DNA from 4 places in the Photobacterium sanguinicancri genome. Region 4 is predicted to be linked to each of the others. Evidence: predicted binding sites of a transcription regulator. Region 4 holds the regulator's gene; each other region holds the start of a gene.
The links. The regulator PurR, encoded in region 4, represses purine synthesis genes. The targets are predictions, from matches to a motif close to TNANGNAAACGTTTNCNTNA.

Region 1 (4,721 bases), 1.4 Mb from region 4:
TCTTACGTTTAGCTTTTAAGAAAAAAGGGCATAAAGGAATATGTGTGAATTGCTTGGCATGAGCGCCAATGTGCCAACCGATATCTGCTTCAGCTTTACAGGCTTGATGCAGCGGGGTGGAAATACCGGCCCACATCGTGATGGTTGGGGAATTACGTTTTACGAAGGTAAAGGCTTTCGTACGTTTAAAGACCCGAATCCAAGCTGTAAATCACGTATTGCTGAATTGGTACAGGAATATCCAATAAAAAGCTGTGCTGTGGTCAGCCACATTCGTCAGGCGAATCGCGGTGGTGTGTGTTTAGAAAATACCCATCCATTTACGCGAGAGTTGTGGGGACGTTATTGGACATTTGCTCATAATGGGCAATTGACTGATTACCAGCTATTAGCAACGGGTCGTTTTCAGCCTGTCGGCGATACGGATAGTGAGATGGCTTTTTGTTGGTTACTTAATCAGCTTGAAGCGAAGTTTTCTCAACGCCCAACAGATCCTGATGAACTGTATGGCTTTATGGCAACGTGTTGCGATGAACTGCGTAAACTTGGGGTATATAATATGCTGCTAAGTGACGGGGATGATGTGGTGACATATTGCACCAATAACCTTCATTGGATTACCCGTCGAGCGCCATTTGGCCAAGCGTCATTGATTGATGAAGATGTCACGATAGATTTTAATCAAGAAACAACTCCGAATGATGTTGTGACCGTGATAGCTACTCAGCCACTCACGAATGATGAAAATTGGCATAAAATGGCCGTTGGTGAAATGAATGTATTCCACTTTGGTGAGCCGATTTTTAACCGAGTGGCATCAAAGTAAACGCGTTATTTGAATCATAAAAAAACGCAGTCAATGTAAATTGACTGCGTTTTTTATTATTTATCGTTCGAATGGATATTAATCGTCAGCAGCATAGCCATGCGAAGCTAAGGTATTACCGTCTAAAGAGGCTTGCCCATCGATCATTGCTAGGCGTTCATTGATAAACCAATGTGCGACTAATGGGTAGATGCGATGCTCTTGCTCTTGCACGCGTGAAAAAATATTGTCCACAGTGTCATCTGCAAAGATCGGCACTTTAGCTTGTAAAATCACAGGACCACCATCAAGCTCTTCAGTGACGAAGTGAACACTGGTACCGTGTTCCGTATCGCCTGCATCTAATGCACGCTGGTGGGTATGAAGCCCCGGATACTTAGGTAATAGCGAAGGATGAATGTTAATCATCTTCCCTTGATAGTGACGCACAAAGTCGCCACTTAGGATCCGCATAAAACCAGCAAGGATAATTAAATCAGGCTGATAGGCATCGATTTTTTCAATCATTGCCTTATCAAAGGTTTCTCTGTCACTAAAATTAGCCGCAGAGACATGTAAAGCATCGACATTAGCCTGTCGTGCTCGCTCTAAACCATAGGCGTCAGCTTTGTTTGATAGCACCGCGGCTACTTTTGCATTCGCGATGATACTATTTTCACAAGCATCTAAAATTGCCTGTAGGTTTGAGCCATTTCCTGAGATCAGGACAACGATATTTTTCATTGCCGTACTGCCTTACTTAATTTCTACTTGCTCTTCGCCAGCTTCAACATTTGCAATTTCACCCAGCAGCCAAGCGTTTTCGCCTTCAGCTGTTAGGATCTCGATTGCTTGTGCTGCTTGCTCTTGAGGTAGAGCGATAACAAGACCAACACCACAGTTAAAGGTACGGTACATTTCGTACGTTTCAACGTTACCTGCTTGCTGTAGCCAGTTGAAAATAGCAGGCCACTGCCAGCTTGAACCGTCAACAACTGCTTTTGTTCCTTCTGGTAGTACGCGTGGGATATTTTCCCAGAAACCACCACCAGTGATGTGTGAAATAGCGTGAACATCACAGCTTTCCATCATCTTAAGCGTAGATTTAACGTAGATTTTAGTTGGCGTTAGCAGGTGTTCTGCCAGTGACTTGCCTTCTAGTTCTTCGTTAAGGTCTGCATTTGAAACTTCGATGATCTTACGAATTAACGAGTAACCGTTAGAGTGTGGGCCACTTGAGCCAACTGCGATTAGCGCATCGCCAGCTTTTACTTTCGTACCATCGATAACTTCTGATTTCTCAGCAACACCCACACAGAAACCTGCAACGTCGTAGTCTTCGCCGTGGTACATGCCTGGCATTTCCGCCGTTTCACCACCAATCAAAGAACAACCTGATTGCACACAGCCTTCACCAATACCGGCAACAACTGCAGCTGCTGTATCGATATCAAGTTTACCTGTTGCATAGTAATCAAGGAAGAATAGAGGTTCTGCGCCTTGAACGATAAGGTCGTTCACACACATAGCAACAAGGTCAATACCAATGGTATCGTGTTGTTTCAGATCCATCGCAAGACGTAGTTTAGTCCCTACGCCATCGGTGCCTGATACCAATACTGGCTCTTTATATTTAGTCGGTAGGGAGCACAATGCCCCAAAACCACCAATACCGCCCATCACTTCAGGACGACGAGTGCGTTTAACCACACCTTTAATACGATCAACCAACGCATTACCTGCATCGATATCAACACCAGCATCTTTATAACTAAGAGAAGAATTATTGCCGCTCACAAGAGTTTCCTCACGGTATGTACACCAAACACATTAAATAATCGTACTGATTAGGCCATTATTTAATGGGGCTGAAGTAGAAATCGTGGGTATGATAACAGCAGTCGTGGCGGAAAGGGAAACGTTTGCGTCAATATTTTTGGTTTGCGAATTTCTCGTGAATATCGATGATATTTTAAGCGTAGCCCTGTGGTGAGCATTGGTGATGAAAAAACTGCGTAAGAGAATGGATGATCATTTATGTATAGCGTTTTAATTCTGCTGTGTCTGTTGATTCATTTTTTAGAGATATAAACCTTCCTGAGACAAACGTTTGCTTAAAGAAGCAACAAACACACAAAAAAAGCGTGTTTAAGTGAATGAGTCGCTAAAATTTAGGAAGGTATCGTGTACAATAGCGCGATTTTATATTTTTTTTGCTGTTAGGAGTCATAGATGAAAGTCGTTGAGGTTAAACACCCACTTGTTAAACATAAGATTGGCCTTATGCGTGAAGGTGATATCAGCACTAAGCGTTTCCGTGAATTAGCAACGGAAGTTGGTAGCTTGCTGACTTATGAAGCAACGGCAGACTTCGAGACGGAAAAAGTGACAATTGAAGGCTGGAACGGTCCAGTTGAAATTGATCAATTGAAAGGTAAAAAAGTAACAGTTGTGCCTATTCTTCGTGCGGGTCTTGGCATGATGGACGGCGTACTTGAGCATATGCCAAGTGCACGTATCAGCGTTGTCGGTATCTACCGTGATGAAGAAACACTAGAGCCAGTACCTTACTTCAACAAACTAGCATCAAACATTGATGAGCGTATCGCTCTTGTTGTTGATCCAATGCTAGCAACTGGCGGTTCTATGATTGCAACACTTGATCTTCTTAAAGAGCAAGGCTGTAAATCATTCAAAGTGCTTGTACTTGTTGCTGCGCCAGAAGGTATTGCTGCACTAGAAAAAGCACACCCAGATGTAGAGCTATATACTGCAGCTATCGATGAGAAGCTTAATGATAAAGGCTACATCGTACCTGGTCTTGGTGATGCAGGTGATAAAATCTTCGGCACTAAATAAGCCGAATTGATTTTACGCATAATAAAAAGCCGAACCTTGGTTCGGCTTTTTTGATCTTGTGATGTGCTCTGTCCCGAATTGTATTGGCACATTGAGGACGCAGTATGGCAACATCTTTTAGCTATGAAATAGACATAAAAACGGCAACCATAAGGTTGCCGTTTTTATTATTTGGCTAGCTGTTATTTCTCAATGCCATCAATCTGCGCATTATCAACAACGTGTGATTCACCCAGGTCATCTGGTAACACAAGGTTAAGCAAAATCGCGACGATACCGCATAGGCTGACACCTTGAAGGCTGAATTCGCCGATACCAAAAGCCATGCCACCAATACCAAATACCAGTGTTACCGCTACAATCACAAGGTTACGTGCCTTGTGTAGGTCTACTTGGTTTTTAATCAGAGTATTTAGGCCTACTGTTGCGATTGAACCAAACAGCAAAATCATAATGCCGCCCATTACAGGAACTGGAATGGTTTGTAGTACAGCGCCAAGCTTACCAACAAATGCCAATACAAGTGCTGTTACAGCGGCCCATGTCATGATGATAGGGTTAAAAGCTTTGGTTAGCATTACTGCACCGGTGACTTCTGAGTAAGTTGTATTCGGTGGCGCGCCAAACATCGATGCTGCAATTGTTGCGATGCCGTCACCCGCCATAGTACGGTGTAGACCCGGCTTTTTAAGGTAGTCTTTACCGGTGACATTTGAGATTGCCAACATGTCACCCACATGCTCAACCGCAGGTGCGATCGCAACTGGAATCATGAATAGCACTGCATTGATGTTGAATTCAGGGTAAGTGAAGTTAGGCATTGCTAACCAACTTGCTTGTACCACAGGCGTAAAGTCGACCACACCAAAAGCAAGGCTGACACAGTAACCCGTAACAACACCCGCCATGATAGGTACGAGTTTAAAGAAGCCTTTGGCAAATACGCTGAATGTGATTGTTGTAAGTAATGAGGCGGCAGAAATCCAAATCGCCGCATCACCGTTAACCAGTTGGATGCCACCGTCCCCACTTTTACCAACAGCCATGTTGACTGCAG
Region 2 (4,721 bases), 1.6 Mb from region 4:
TAACATGGATACGCGCGAGGTGAATTACAAGAGGGCGATTGTGTTTATCGCCCTTTTATTCAGGATTATGCCCCGAGGTATCCAGTTTGCTGTGGGAAGGTTATAGCTTAGCTTGGTTACAGGCTTCTAAAACAAACGGGTTGTTAGTGCCTTGTGTTTTCTTAATGCGGCGGTCACGTTCACACTCCCATTGGTCAACAGGGTATTGGCGGTTCCATGCTTCCATTAGCTGGCGCTGTTGGCGTGATAGGTTTAACTCGCGGTATTCTTGTGCCATGTAGAGGTAAATACGAGAAATCGCACCGCGAGAAGCTACAGGTGGATCGACGCGTTTATTTTTGAAATCGACCTTCATGTCACACTGGCCATAGAAAGCGCCCTGATTGCCATTCCACGGTAGGAATTGATAGTTAGAGCGGTCGCCATTCACTTCACCAATCGCTGGCGTTAGGTTGTGTAAATCGGACTCCATGACTTTAAAACGTTTGTCTTTACGGCAATTTTTACGGCCGCCGTCTTGCCAGCATTGCAGCTGGTGACCAAATTGCCACGCAGGGACAACGTGTTCCCACTCAATACGGCTGGCGCGTTTTAGCTGTTTACGCACTTGGTAGCCGCAATTATCAAGATCTGGGATCCCTTTTTTGCCTTTCCATTCAATATCACAGCCGCAATAAAAACTAACTGGATGATCTTTATAGATTTTAACCGCTTGTTTTTTTGCATTGGAAAATGAGGTTGGGTGTTTACCTTCAGCATGGCTCGCCGTTGGTAATAACAGCAGACCGAGAAGGGCGATGTAGGCGCGTTTCATGGATTGTATTCGCTCGCAATAGGTTTGATAGGTTTATCAATATTTTACTATTTTAGAACCATATCACGCCATGATGTACCAATAACTTACGCGATTACATAATGCTGAGAGCGGGGAGTATGAGCTATTTGGAGTGACGCCGCCGATATTAAGCGCACAGCGTGAGTGGTTGGCGGCACTGTCGGCAGTGGTAACTGGCTTGCCCGCGTGCCACTTTATTGTGACGGCGTACAGTGAGTTGATGCTGGCTACATTGGCATTGATAGGGGAACGTTTTGCCTTGAACTGAGCTGACATCAAAACTGTGAGTGGTGCGTGCCGGGATACCAAAGACTTGGGTCATGATGGTTTGCCACTCTTTGCCATGCGGGCGAACGCGACCAAAAAGCTTAAATGTGATCAAGTGCGCCACTTCGTGTGGAACCACTTCATTCAGAAATGCTTGTGGATTTTCTTCGAGTAATACGGGGTTAAAACGAACTTCCCAGCCTTGTAAGCGTGCGCTACCTGCGATTCTTCCTCGTTGGGTAAAGTTGATGGTTGGAATGACAAAGCGTTTTTGCAGGCGTTGGTTTGCATGCAAAATACAGTGTTCAACTTTAGCGATAACTTGAGATTGAAGTGAGGACATGGGTAACTTGAATGGCTGGTGGAGTGGGCAGTATAAATAGTTTCAGTAATCGCGACAATAATCGCCATTTTATCTCACGCTTTTTTGGTAAGAGTGAAGAGGGGATTTTAAGCTGGCAATAAAAAAGGAAGCCGAGGCTTCCTTTTTTCTATCAAAATGCAGTTGGCTGAGTGCCAAAGCGAGCTTATTTGATATTGGCGAAATCGCGTAGGATTGCAGCTTTGTCAGTTGCTTCCCATGGGAATTCCTCACGACCAAAGTGGCCGTATGCCGCCGTCTTTTGGTAGATAGGCTGAAGTAGGTTCAGCATTTCTTGTAGACCGTATGGGCGTAGGTCGAAGTTCTGACGAACCGCTTCAATGATGATGTCGTGAGATACTTTTTCAGTACCAAACGTTTCCACCATGATAGATGTTGGATCTGCAACACCGATAGCGTAAGAAAGTTGGATTTCACAACGATCAGCTAGACCTGCAGCAACAATGTTTTTCGCAACGTAACGTGCTGCGTAAGCTGCTGAACGGTCAACTTTTGATGGATCTTTACCAGAGAATGCACCACCACCGTGACGTGCAGCACCACCGTAGGTATCAACGATAATCTTACGACCCGTTAGACCACAGTCACCCATTGGACCACCGATAACAAAACGGCCGGTTGGGTTGATGAAGAAGTTAGTGTCTTTGCTGATCCATTCTGCAGGCAGTACTGGCTTGATGATTTCTTCCATTACGGCTTCACGTAGTTCAGGTGTGGTTACTGAATCACAGTGTTGCGTTGAAAGAACAACGGCATCGATACCAACAATTTTACCTTGGTCGTATTGGAAGGTAACTTGTGATTTCGCATCTGGACGAAGGAAATCTAGTTTACCACTTTTACGTACTTCAGCTTGTTTCTTAACAAGTAAGTGAGAGTAAGTAATTGGCGCAGGCATTAGGATGTCAGTTTCGTTAGTTGCGTAACCGAACATAATACCTTGGTCACCAGCACCCTGTTCTCTAGGGTCTTCTTTATCAACACCTTGGTTGATGTCTGGTGATTGCTTACCGATGGTGTTCAGAACAGCACAAGAATTAGCATCGAAGCCCATGTCTGAATGAACGTAACCAATTTCACGAACAGTTTCACGTGTGATTTCTTCGATATCAACCCAAGCTGAAGTCGTGATTTCACCGCCAACCATTACCATGCCGGTTTTTACGTAAGTCTCACAAGCAACACGTGCTTTTGGGTCTTGCTCTAGGATTGCATCCAATACTGCATCAGAAATTTGGTCTGCAATTTTATCTGGATGACCTTCAGATACGGACTCAGAAGTAAACAGGTGTTTTGCCATGAGAACTCTCACTTTTAAGTATTCATTGAATTAATATAAGTAGCACTTTTATGCGGGCTAGGTGCCGTTCTATTCACACGTATGTACGTTCGTATGTATAGAGCTACTTCCGTCTAGACGGCTATAATACGCAAGTGAGAGTGAAAATCAACAGTACTTATTTTGTGGTTTATAAATATTGATGACGCAAACGTTTACTTTAACTGCGCGAAATCTCTGCGTTTTTGTGACATGGAGCCAGCAGCTTATTGAAAACAGACTTATTTTGTTCAGGAAATCGTTTGCAGTAAGGGCAAATACTTTGCGACAATACCCGCCCGCCGATTCCTGGTTAATTTGCTGCGCCTGATATAGGTACTTTAAGACAAGCAAATAACCATATTACAACAGTCTACGAACCTCTGGAGCAGACATGTCTTCTCGTAACCTTCTTTCAAAGAAAGAGCTGGCTAATGCAATTCGTGCCCTAAGCATGGATGGTGTACAACAAGCAAACTCAGGCCACCCTGGTGCACCTATGGGTATGGCTGATATCGCTGAAGTACTGTGGCGTGACCACATGAACCACAACCCACAAAACCCTGAGTGGGCTGATCGCGACCGTTTTATTTTGTCGAACGGCCACGGTTCAATGCTAATTTACTCTCTGCTTCACCTGACAGGTTATGATCTTTCTATCGAAGATCTGAAGAACTTCCGTCAACTGCACTCTAAAACACCGGGTCACCCTGAATACGGTTACGCACCGGGTGTTGAAACAACAACGGGTCCACTAGGCCAAGGCATCACCAACGGTGTTGGCATGGCAATGGCTGAGAAAGCACTTGCTGCACAATTCAACCGTGAAGGCCACGACATCGTTGACCACAACACTTACGTGTTCATGGGCGATGGCTGTCTAATGGAAGGTATCTCTCACGAAGCATGTTCACTTGCAGGCACATTGGGCCTAGGCAAGCTAGTAGCATTCTGGGATGACAACGGCATCTCTATCGATGGTGAAGTTGAAGGTTGGTTCTCTGACGATACGCCTAAGCGTTTCGAAGCATACGGCTGGCATGTAATTCCTGCGGTTGATGGTCACGATGCTGACGCAATCAATGCAGCGATTGAAGCGGCGAAAGCAGAAACAGGTCGTCCAACGCTTATTTGTACTAAAACGGTTATCGGTTTTGGTTCACCAAACAAAGCAGGCACACACGACTGTCACGGTGCGCCACTAGGTGCTGAAGAAATTACAGCAACCAAAGCACAACTTGGCTGGAACCACGGTCCATTCGAAATCCCTGCAGACATTACGGCTGAATGGGATGCGAAAGAAGCTGGTGCAGCGAAAGAAGCAAGCTGGAACGAGAAATTTGCAGCGTATGAAGCTGCTTTCCCTGAACTAGCGGCTGAATACAAGCGTCGTGTAAACGGTGATTTACCTGCACAGTGGGAAGAAAAAGCATCTGCAATCATTGCTGATCTTCAAGCTAACCCAGCAAACATTGCATCACGTAAAGCATCACAAAACGCACTAGAAGCGTTTGGTGCTATGCTGCCAGAATTCATGGGCGGCTCTGCTGACCTTGCGCCTTCTAACCTCACTATGTGGTCGGGTTCTAAGTCGCTAACAGCAGCTGATTTCTCGGGCAACTACATCCATTACGGTGTACGTGAGTTCGGTATGACAGCTATCATGAACGGTATTGCGCTACACGGTGGTTTCGTACCATACGGTGCAACTTTCCTAATGTTCATGGAATACGCGCGTAACGCAATGCGTATGGCTGCACTGATGAAAATTCAGAACATCCAAGTGTACACGCACGATTCAATCGGCCTAGGCGAAGATGGTCCAACGCACCAGCCTGTTGAGCAAATTGCATCACTGCGCCTAACGCCAAACATGAGCACATGGCGTCCATGTGACCAAGTTGAATCTGCTGTTGCTT
Region 3 (4,721 bases), 660 kb from region 4:
CAGCAAAAACATTACCCATAATACGGATCGTAAATCCAAGCCTGAGCTGAATGATTCAACCGAATCTGACAAGTTTGCTATTCGCTTTGCGACTCAGAACGTATTGAACTACTTCAACTCGCCGTTTGGTGGTGCAAGTAACCAACATGGTGACAACCGTGGTGCAGATAGCGAGTTAGAGTTCCAGCAACAACAAGCTAAAATTGTTAAAGCAATTATTGGCTTAGATGCTGATGTTGTTGGCTTAATGGAAATTGAAAATAATGGCTTTGGTAACTACAGTGCGATCACTGAATTAGTAAAAGCCATTAATGACAACTACTACAAAGAAAACTACAAAGACCGCAACAAAAGTGAATCAATTCACAACAAATACGTCTTCGTAGGCTTCGATTCAGATGGCAATACCGTGCTTGATGAGTTTGATTCTGTTGGTTCAGATGCTATCAGCTCAGGCCTACTATACCGTCCAAGTAAAGTCTCGCTAGAGCAAGCGAAAATCATCCCTATGCCTTCGCAGCAAGCACCAATGATCACTTATGAAGATGGTAGCGCGATTACAGGTAAAAAAGGTGAAATTCGTGAAAACGGTAAGAACTACCAGCGCGATACTATTGCCGCGACTTTCCGTATCCACAACACGGGTAAAAAAGTCACTGTATCGGTTAACCACCTGAAATCGAAAGGCTCTACCTGTTGGGAAGATTGGCAAGGCTGGGAAACTTGGGAGAAATTTGACCCTAAAGAAGATGATGTTAAGAGCAATCAAGACTTCCAAGGTTCATGTGAAAACTTCCGTGTTGCCGCTGCTGAACAACTCGGTAAAGAAATGGCAAAAATCGGTGGTGATCGCATCATCATGGGTGACATGAACTCTTATACACATGAAGACCCTATGCTAGTGCTAACCTCTAATCCAACAGGTAAAACACTGAAAGCCGCTCGCGATACCTTCATCGGTAAACGACCTCAATTTGGTGAAAATGGCGCTATCATCACTGATAGTTACGGTTATATTAATGCTGTTAGCCTGAAAGATGCTGAAAACAAGAAAATGAGCTGGAGCTACTCTTACAACGATGAGATCGGCTCACTTGACCACGTTCTTATCTCGCCATCCCTTAAGAAGCACCTATTGGATGCAACAGACTGGCACATCAATGCCGCTGAATCGACGCTGTATGATTACAACCAAGGCCGTAAAGGTTTAAGTAGCAGCGAAGAGAAAACGACTCCGCATAACTTCTATGCTGAAACGCCTTACCGTTCATCTGACCACGACTCTGCAATCATGGCACTTGGTTATGGTTACGGTGAAGCTGATGGTGCGCCAGTTCTGCTAACCACTACCAGTGGTCGTATGGATGTGCCTTATTCCATTAACACAGATAAAGCACTTATTGGCGATATCGCTGAAATCTCATTCTCTCCAGAACCTGAAGACATGAGCAAAGTTGCACTACCTACAATGAAGTTGAGCAAAGATGGTAAACAACTTGTAGAGTTTGACGTTAGTGGTATCGAACCAGGCAACTACACTGTGACCATGAAGCTAACACGCCCTAGTGCGCAAAAAGCTTCAACAGCAACAACCGTGGCTGGCTCAGAAGTGAGCATGCAAGTTGAAGTGGCTAAACGTGACTCAACGAAACCAAAAGTAGTAATTCCACCATATGACGGTAGCGGCGGTTCATTTGGCATCTTCGGTTTACTGTCTCTACTGGGTTTAGGCTTCTTACGTAAAGTAAAAAAATAATCTAAACGCGGTATACACGTAATACTCATCTCAAGAGGCTAACTTCGGTTAGCCTCTTTTTTGTAAACTATCCATTCCTCTAGTTACCTCAATCACCTTCACTACTCGCAATACCAAATATGCTAAGCTCTGCGGGTCAATTCTCATCGAGCATACATTTTGAGCCCAGAACGCGCTGGCCAGATGGTCATCTTTCACTCCCTTGTTAAGGCGGGAAACTTTACCGCTGCAGGTAAACAACTCGGTGTATCTACATCACACATCAGCAAACAATTGGGTGCATTAGAAACGGCACTGAATGTTAAACTAGTACAACGTACAACCCGTAGTTTTACCCTAACAGAAGCCGGTGAAACCTATCTACATTATTGCGATCATGTCGTAAAAGCCATGCAAGATGGCGAAGCGATAATGGAAGATACACGCGATGAAATTTCAGGTGTTTTACGCTTAGGTATTTCACAATCTTTTGGCACCATGCATTTGATCCCAGCTATTGAACAATTGCAGCGCCACTACCCTAAATTGCGCGTTGAAATCAGCTTGTTCGATCATAAAGCCGATATGATCGAAGATGGCTTAGATCTTTGGATCACCAACTATGAACACATCCCTGATGGTTATGTCGCGCAGCGCCTGGCTGAAACATGTTTTGTGGTGGCAGCATCGCCAGAATACTTAATGCATCACCCTGCCCCCTTACACCCAAAAGAGCTGACTAATCATAATTGCTTAACGTACCGGAGCCGCCAGAGAAACTATCAATCTTGGTCTTTTAAACAACATGACAAACAATTAAAGATTGACGTTGAAGGCAATTATCGTGTCGATCTTGCTGAAGCCGTACGCGATGCCGCTATCGCTGGCTGGGGAATTGCTTACTTAGCGACTTACTTGCTAACTGATGAATTTAAAACCAATAAACTCATTCAATTATTACCTGAGTGGCAAGCTAACCAAGCTATGCCATTTTATGCGGTATACCCAAGTCGAGCACATTTACCTAAAAAAATATCCGCAGTGATCGGCTTTTTTAAAGACTACATTGGTGATACGCCCTACTGGGATATTGAACTTCGCCAACATATTGCTATTTGATACCTTAAAAAACACCGGTTTGTCAGGCTCTTTACTGTATTGCCAGTACTTTCTGATGGCAACAATGCTGATTAAACAATCAATATTGTTGCCGTGATCATTCGTATCACCCAAAACATCTTTTCCAAATGGAAATAATCTTCTAAATGAAAATAAATAGCACTTATATATTAACAACTTAAAAAACCAGAATGTGGCACGCCGCTCTCTCATTACAGAACGCTAACATTCACCCCTTGCAACCGTTTGCGTCATGCATAAAATGCAGCGCCTACACACTCTGTTACAAGGTTCACCCATGTCTTCTTTACTTGGTATTGTGGCTATCTTAACGTTTGCCTACTTATTTTCTAACGATCGTCGCAACATCCCATTAAGAACAGTTAGCCTAGCCTTTTCATTACAAATTCTTTTCGCTTTACTTGTTCTGTATGTCCCTGCCGGCAAAACCGCCCTTGGCGCTGTTAGCAACACCGTATCAAGTGTTATTGATTATGGACAAGAAGGTATTGCGTTCTTATTTGGTGGCTTAGCAACAGGCAGCGTTGGTTTCGTATTCGCAATTAACGTACTGGGCATCATCATTTTCTTCTCTGCGCTTATTTCGGCCCTGTACCATATTGGCTTAATGCCAAAAGTCATCAATATTGTTGGCGGTGCACTGCAAAAGCTACTTGGTACTGGACGTGCAGAATCCTTATCTGCAACCGCCAATATTTTTGTCGGCATGGTCGAGGCTCCCTTGGTCGTCAAACCTTACTTAAAGAATATGAGTGATTCACAATTCTTTGCAGTAATGACATGCGGCCTTGCCTCTGTTGCTGGCGGTACGTTAGTTGGCTATGCATCACTTGGCGTTGAATTGAATTTCCTAATTGCGGCGGCATTCATGTCGGCACCTGCGGGCCTACTGATGGCGAAAATCCTATTTCCGCCAAGTGAAAAAACCAATAATGAAGACGAAATCACTTCCGTTGATTTACCACGCGCAACCAATGTTGTCGAAGCATTAGCAGACGGTGCGATTGCAGGCTTACGCATTGCCGCAACCATTGGTGCAACATTACTTGCTTTTATCAGTGTTATTGCATTATTGAACGGTCTGTTAGGGACTATCGGTGATTGGTTTGGTCTGACGCTTAGCTTTGAATTGATAATGGGTTACTTGTTTGCCCCTGTCGCATACCTTATTGGTGTGCCATGGAGTGAAGCAATTACTGCGGGCTCGCTTATCGGTAACAAAGTCATCGTCAACGAATTCGTTGCCTTCATTCAGCTAATGGAAGTAAAAGATCAGCTAAGCCCACACTCTCAAGCCATTATTACTTTTGCACTGTGCGGTTTTGCGAACATTTCGACCATGGCGATACTAATTGGTGGACTTGGCAGCCTTGTACCAGAGCGCCGTACTTTTATCTCTAAACATGGGTTTCGTGCCATTACGGCTGGCGTACTAGCCAACTTAATGAGTGCTGCTATTGCTGGAGTCATTTTGTCACTCTAAGACGTTAGATACGCGTTACAGATGATCAAAAAAGGGGCTCTATGCCCCTTTCTAATACTGTCACTATCATCGTAGCCTACGTCTCGTATTCTGCCGGTATATCTATATCAGAAATAATAATATCAACACTGTTTAGGCTGCAAATAAACGCAGATTTCACCACACCAAACTTGCTGTTATCAATCGCCAGTACAACATTCTGAGATTGTGTAATCGCCCTTTTCTTATACGCCAATTCGTTAAACGAGTAACACGTTAAGCCATGCGCAGGATCGATACCTGCCGCAGATAGAAAGGCGGTATCGAAGCGGATATTGTCGATCTCGCTGCTATCACCTAAAGGGTAAAAGTTATTATGCTTGC
Region 4 (4,721 bases):
TTTTGTTGCCACTGGGAGAGGGCTTTGATCTTTTCAACAGAATCACAACGCTCTGCTAGGCGCATTCCATTGGCATCGACGCAAAACTCACAATCATTAAGCTGTGAAACACGGACACAAACAAGAGAGCGCGTAACAGGTGAAAGTGGAGAGTGGCGGCGATCAAGGTAGCCAAAAAATCCTGCGACTAACCAAAAGAGTGGTGGACGGCGTCCCCACAGCAAAGAAGGGTTCAGTTCTGCGCCGAAATTACGCTTCTGTAGCCAAAGTAATGGGCGGACAAAGATGGAGTATTTGTTTTTTTTCGCGAGGCGCACTGCGTCGTTTCCTTATGAACACATGATATAGCACCAATGCTATACCAAGGTAATAAAGGAGACCCAACGAAGGACGCAAATATTTCAATTAATTAGAGAAAAACTGAAAATAGCCGCTGAGTGTCTGTAATTTGAGCAGCTTTTTAGTTAATGGCTACTTCTACAGCTTGGCTACGTTCTTGTTGCACAACACGGTTATCCGGAATATCAGACAAAGCGATATAAGCTGATGCGATGAAAGGCAGGCATGCAAGGACCAGTGTTTTGCCAATGTGATAGTTTCGATACCAGTATTTACGAGCGCGAACTTTGAGTAATACGCCCCATACAATCAGCATGATATTAAAGCCGCATGTCAGGGTAACTGTATCAATGAGTGCATTAAGTGGAGCCAGTTGCTGAGAGACTAGTAGCATGACTAAAGCTGGAGGGAGTAGGCTAAGAAGAACAAAGGCACGGAATAACTTTGGCCATTTGTTAAATTTGTCTTTGAATATGTGGTCTGTTTGCCCAGGAAAAGGCTTTGAACAGAGCATACTTGCCTCACTTTTTGCAATCTATAAAGAGACTGCACGTTGGTTATGGCGAAGGTTATGAAGCGTCATTAAAGTGGCGCTACCTTCATGCAACAGTTGCCATAAGTAGTTAAAAACAATTTTTTGACGTTGGTTGTTCTGCTGCTAGCCAGTATTTTACTTATTTAAGGTAAGATTAAAAGTTAACTGATGCTTTTGTGAACAGTATTTGTGAGAAGAGTCAATCTTTGACGTAATCCTGACATTCAGGAGGCTGGAGCTATAAAAAACGAGGCCAAAGCCCCGTTTTTTATATTGTAAAAAGTGTTGTTTTTGACCGAATGGCTTAAGGTAATAAACCTAACAACTCTCCGCGTCTTGTTTCACTGATCACCGACCAATGTCTGCCGCTGATCGCGCCTTCTAAAGCCCAAAGCAACTCGATGTTGAGATTATTATCATGTGTATCGAGTAGTGCTTTATAAGCATCAATAGCGCCAACTTCTACAAGCTTGTCGACAGTATCAATACCTACTTTTTTCAGCATACGTTCATTCGCTAACCGTAAATTGGGTAAATCTTTGATACGTGAAGGCCCAACTTTACTTTTTGTTTCTTTGTCGTTATTTGCACCGTCTAAAGAACCGCGTGCGTGTTCAATGATCATCTCTGGAGTATTCCACCAGGTATCAGGTATTGCAAAATGCTTAGTCACAACGGGAAAACCGCGTTTTTCATAAACATAAGGGGTTAAGTCAGCTTTTTTAAACTGCTCAATATTTTTAGCATTGGCACGAAGGTGTAACTTATTTTTTACGACAAGTGCAAACATCGTTTCACCTGAAAAAATGCCAAAACCGCCAAACATGGACCGTGATTTAACACTGTCAAAGCAGTCGAATAATTTTAGGGTGTCTTTAAGTATTGGTTTATCCATGCGACTTCTCGGTGAAATAAATCTGGGAGTCACCTAACATATAAGCGAGGAGTTTAGATTAGCAAAGCACACTTAATATATGTCAAAAGCATGTCAAATCCTGAAGCAGGTTTTGCGTTAAATCCATCGGTAACCCCGCTACCTTAAAAGTGTTAAATGTTACCCAAATAACACTCTGTTAGGCCGGAAGCTTTGCGTCCCATTCTTTCAAATGGTTTGCCTTGTTCGTGACTGAATAAGCATATCGTAAATAGCAGAAAATCGTTTAACTTACGGGGGTCAAAGTGTGATGTTGCTTCAATTATTACTATTAAGAGAGAGAGAATATTCAGGTGTGAAATGAAATGAGCAGTAAATTGAAGAGAACTATTTCAATTTTATAAGTAAACTTATTGTTATAGATTAAGTGTTTGTGTGAAAAAATCGAATTTTAAGCGATGTGAATTTATAAAAAAACCGACGTTTAATATTGTCGGTTTTTTGTTTTTTTATGCGCAATAAGAATAATTAATTGAGCTTATGAACTGACTTACGGACAACGAGTGCCGGTGACATTTCAAAAACACGGGTCTCATGTTTTTTATCTTTTACGCGTTCCATCAAGATTTCAATCGCTGTTTTACCTAAGCGGCGTTTAGGCTGGTGGATTGTTGTCAAAGGTGGCGAGAAGAAAGGTGCTAGCTCGATATTATCGTAACCAATGATTGAGATATCTTCAGGCACTCGAATTCCATGTTGAACGAAAGTACTGATCATCGCCATTGCCATAATGTCGTTAAAACAGAAGATAGCAGTAGGGCGCTCTTTCATTGCAATAAACTGTTCAGCTGCTTGTACGGCAGTCTCACACTCGAAGTCACCTTCAATGATCCAATCTTCATTAATATCTAGATCAGCTTCACCCATCGCTTTTTGGAAGCCTTTCAAGCGTTCACGACAGGTTGATTTTTCATTGTGGCCAGATAGACAGCCAATCTTAGTGTGGCCATTTTCGATAAAGTGCTTGATCGCGACATAACCACCGACTGCTGCGTTATCTTGGATTTTATCTGTGTGTGGGCTTTCTGGGCCCCAGTCCATCACAACCATAGGTAGATCACTTTGGCGTTCTAATAGATCTAATAAACGCTGGTCGAGATCTGAACACATAACCATCAAGCCATCTACACGCTTTTCAGCCAGCATGCGCAAGTAATCACGTTGCTTAGAGAGGTTACCTTCGGTGTTACATAGAATTAAGGTATAGCCTTCTTTGTAACAGTATTCTTCTACGCCATGTACAACTTCAGCAAAGAACGGGTTAGTCGATTTCGTTACTAACATACCGATAGTGCGAGTAGTATTACATTTCAGGCTGCGAGCAACAGCACTTGGCGCATAGTTCAGTTCATCGACGGCAGCCAACACTTTCTTCTGTGTTGCTTCTGCTACGAAGCGTGTTTTGTTTATCACGTGAGAGACTGTTGTCGTTGAAACACCAGCCATACGTGCAACATCTTTAATCGTTGCCATAGTTATTCTTCTAATAATTGCAATAAAGAGGGTCTAGCTAAGCCATCCAACACGCCTACTCTTTTTACGTTGAGTGCATGTGTCGCTTTAGACCTTCCATAAAAGTGAAAAGCCGCTTCTCTAGGATGAGCGGCTTTTATAGATTAGGGTAGCGTTACATTGTTAATCGCTTGCGTTCACATTTTACTGAGTGTAGCGCACAGTGCAACGTTTCTGTTTATCAAGATGGTAATACTTGATAGACATCAACAATAATAATGTAACTATGGTGATTTTTGATGCGTTAGTATGCATTCGCATGGGTAATGTAATAAATACGCAAGTAAAGTGCTACAAAATCACGGGGTGTTTGTGCACCGGATGCTCTGTCATAGTGACTGGCCAACCGTAGACTCGTTCAATGTTACTCGGTTCGAGTGCGTGCCACGCATCGCCATCTGCTTGTATTTTGCCATTATTCACAATAATCAAGCGATTGGCATATTGTGCCGCTAGGTTTAGATCATGCAATACAACGATAACGGCAGCGCCAGCTTTAGCCATGTTCTGCGCTAATTGTAACGTCTTATGCTGATGAGCCAAATCAAGAGCCGATGTGGGTTCATCAAGCATTAGAATCGCATTTTCATTTGCTTCACTCAGTTGTGTCAGAATTCGCGCAAAATGAACTCTTTGCTTTTCTCCGCCAGATAAAGAGGGATATAACCTGTCGGCGAGTGTTGTGACATCGGTCTTTTCCATCATTTCAGCTGCTGTCGCCGTTGCATCCGCGCGGGGAAGATCGAGTGGTAAAGCACCGAGTTCGACTACTTCTTGTGCGGTAAATGCAAAGCTTAAACTACTGTGTTGAGGTAAAACGGCTAAATATCGGGCTAACGCTTTAGCTGGCCACTTAGCTTGGTTCTTATTATGAATGCGGATATCACCTCCTGCATCCAACTCGCCACACAGTACTTTGAGTAGTGTACTTTTGCCTGCGCCGTTAGGTCCAAGTAATGCGGTCACCTCACCATGCCTAATCTCGAGATTAAAATCATCAAGTAAGATTTTACCACCAAGGCTGAGGTTTAACCCTTTAGCTGCGATCGCAACGCTATCATGGTGGGTCGACTGCCATTGATCAGATATATGAGCATCAACCATCATGATAAGCGACCTTTTTGTTTAATAAGTAACAGAATAAAGAAGGGGGCACCTAAGATGGCGGTAATGATCCCTACGGGCAATTCAGCGGGAGCCGCAATAACACGGGCGATCATATCTGCAATCAGCAAAATTAATGCGCCAAGCAAGGCTGATAATGGCAGTAAGCTTTTATGGTTAGGCCCGGTAAGCATACGGCCTAAATGTGGAATAATAAGACCAATAAAGCCAATCACGCCTGTTAGCGATACGCACACTCCCACACCAGCAGCACACAACAAAATTAGGCTGCGTTTT

Region 1: the regulator PurR is predicted to act here: its motif matches at 2,716-2,735, upstream of purM (phosphoribosylformylglycinamidine cyclo-ligase).
Region 2: the regulator PurR is predicted to act here: its motif matches at 2,967-2,986, upstream of metK (methionine adenosyltransferase).
Region 3: the regulator PurR is predicted to act here: its motif matches at 3,089-3,108, upstream of OCU87_RS07040 (NupC/NupG family nucleoside CNT transporter).

What each region holds. Positions count from the first base shown of each region.
Region 1 covers NZ_AP024850.1:708,287-713,007, forward strand. Annotated here, with positions in the region: gene OCU87_RS03500 (class II glutamine amidotransferase) at 41-826, shown strand; gene purN (phosphoribosylglycinamide formyltransferase) at 905-1,549, opposite strand; gene purM (phosphoribosylformylglycinamidine cyclo-ligase) at 1,562-2,602, opposite strand; gene upp (uracil phosphoribosyltransferase) at 3,038-3,664, shown strand; gene OCU87_RS03520 (uracil-xanthine permease family protein) at 3,847-4,721, opposite strand, start outside.
Region 2 covers NZ_AP024850.1:486,820-491,540, forward strand. Annotated here, with positions in the region: gene OCU87_RS02410 (endonuclease) at 101-814, opposite strand; gene OCU87_RS02415 (SprT family zinc-dependent metalloprotease) at 963-1,445, opposite strand; gene metK (methionine adenosyltransferase) at 1,630-2,784, opposite strand; gene tkt (transketolase) at 3,197-4,721, shown strand, end outside.
Region 3 covers NZ_AP024850.1:1,470,338-1,475,058, reverse strand. Annotated here, with positions in the region: gene OCU87_RS07050 (ExeM/NucH family extracellular endonuclease) at 1-1,756, shown strand, start outside; gene OCU87_RS07045 (LysR family transcriptional regulator) at 1,916-2,854, shown strand; gene OCU87_RS07040 (NupC/NupG family nucleoside CNT transporter) at 3,153-4,358, shown strand; gene deoR (DNA-binding transcriptional repressor DeoR) at 4,435-4,721, opposite strand, start outside.
Region 4 covers NZ_AP024850.1:2,132,916-2,137,636, reverse strand. Annotated here, with positions in the region: gene OCU87_RS10200 (carboxymuconolactone decarboxylase family protein) at 1-317, opposite strand, end outside; gene OCU87_RS10195 (hypothetical protein) at 461-853, opposite strand; gene OCU87_RS10190 (TfoX/Sxy family DNA transformation protein) at 1,179-1,769, opposite strand; cyclic di-GMP riboswitch class I at 1,895-2,000, opposite strand; gene purR (HTH-type transcriptional repressor PurR) at 2,277-3,281, opposite strand; gene OCU87_RS10180 (heme ABC transporter ATP-binding protein) at 3,612-4,427, opposite strand; gene OCU87_RS10175 (FecCD family ABC transporter permease) at 4,424-4,721, opposite strand, start outside.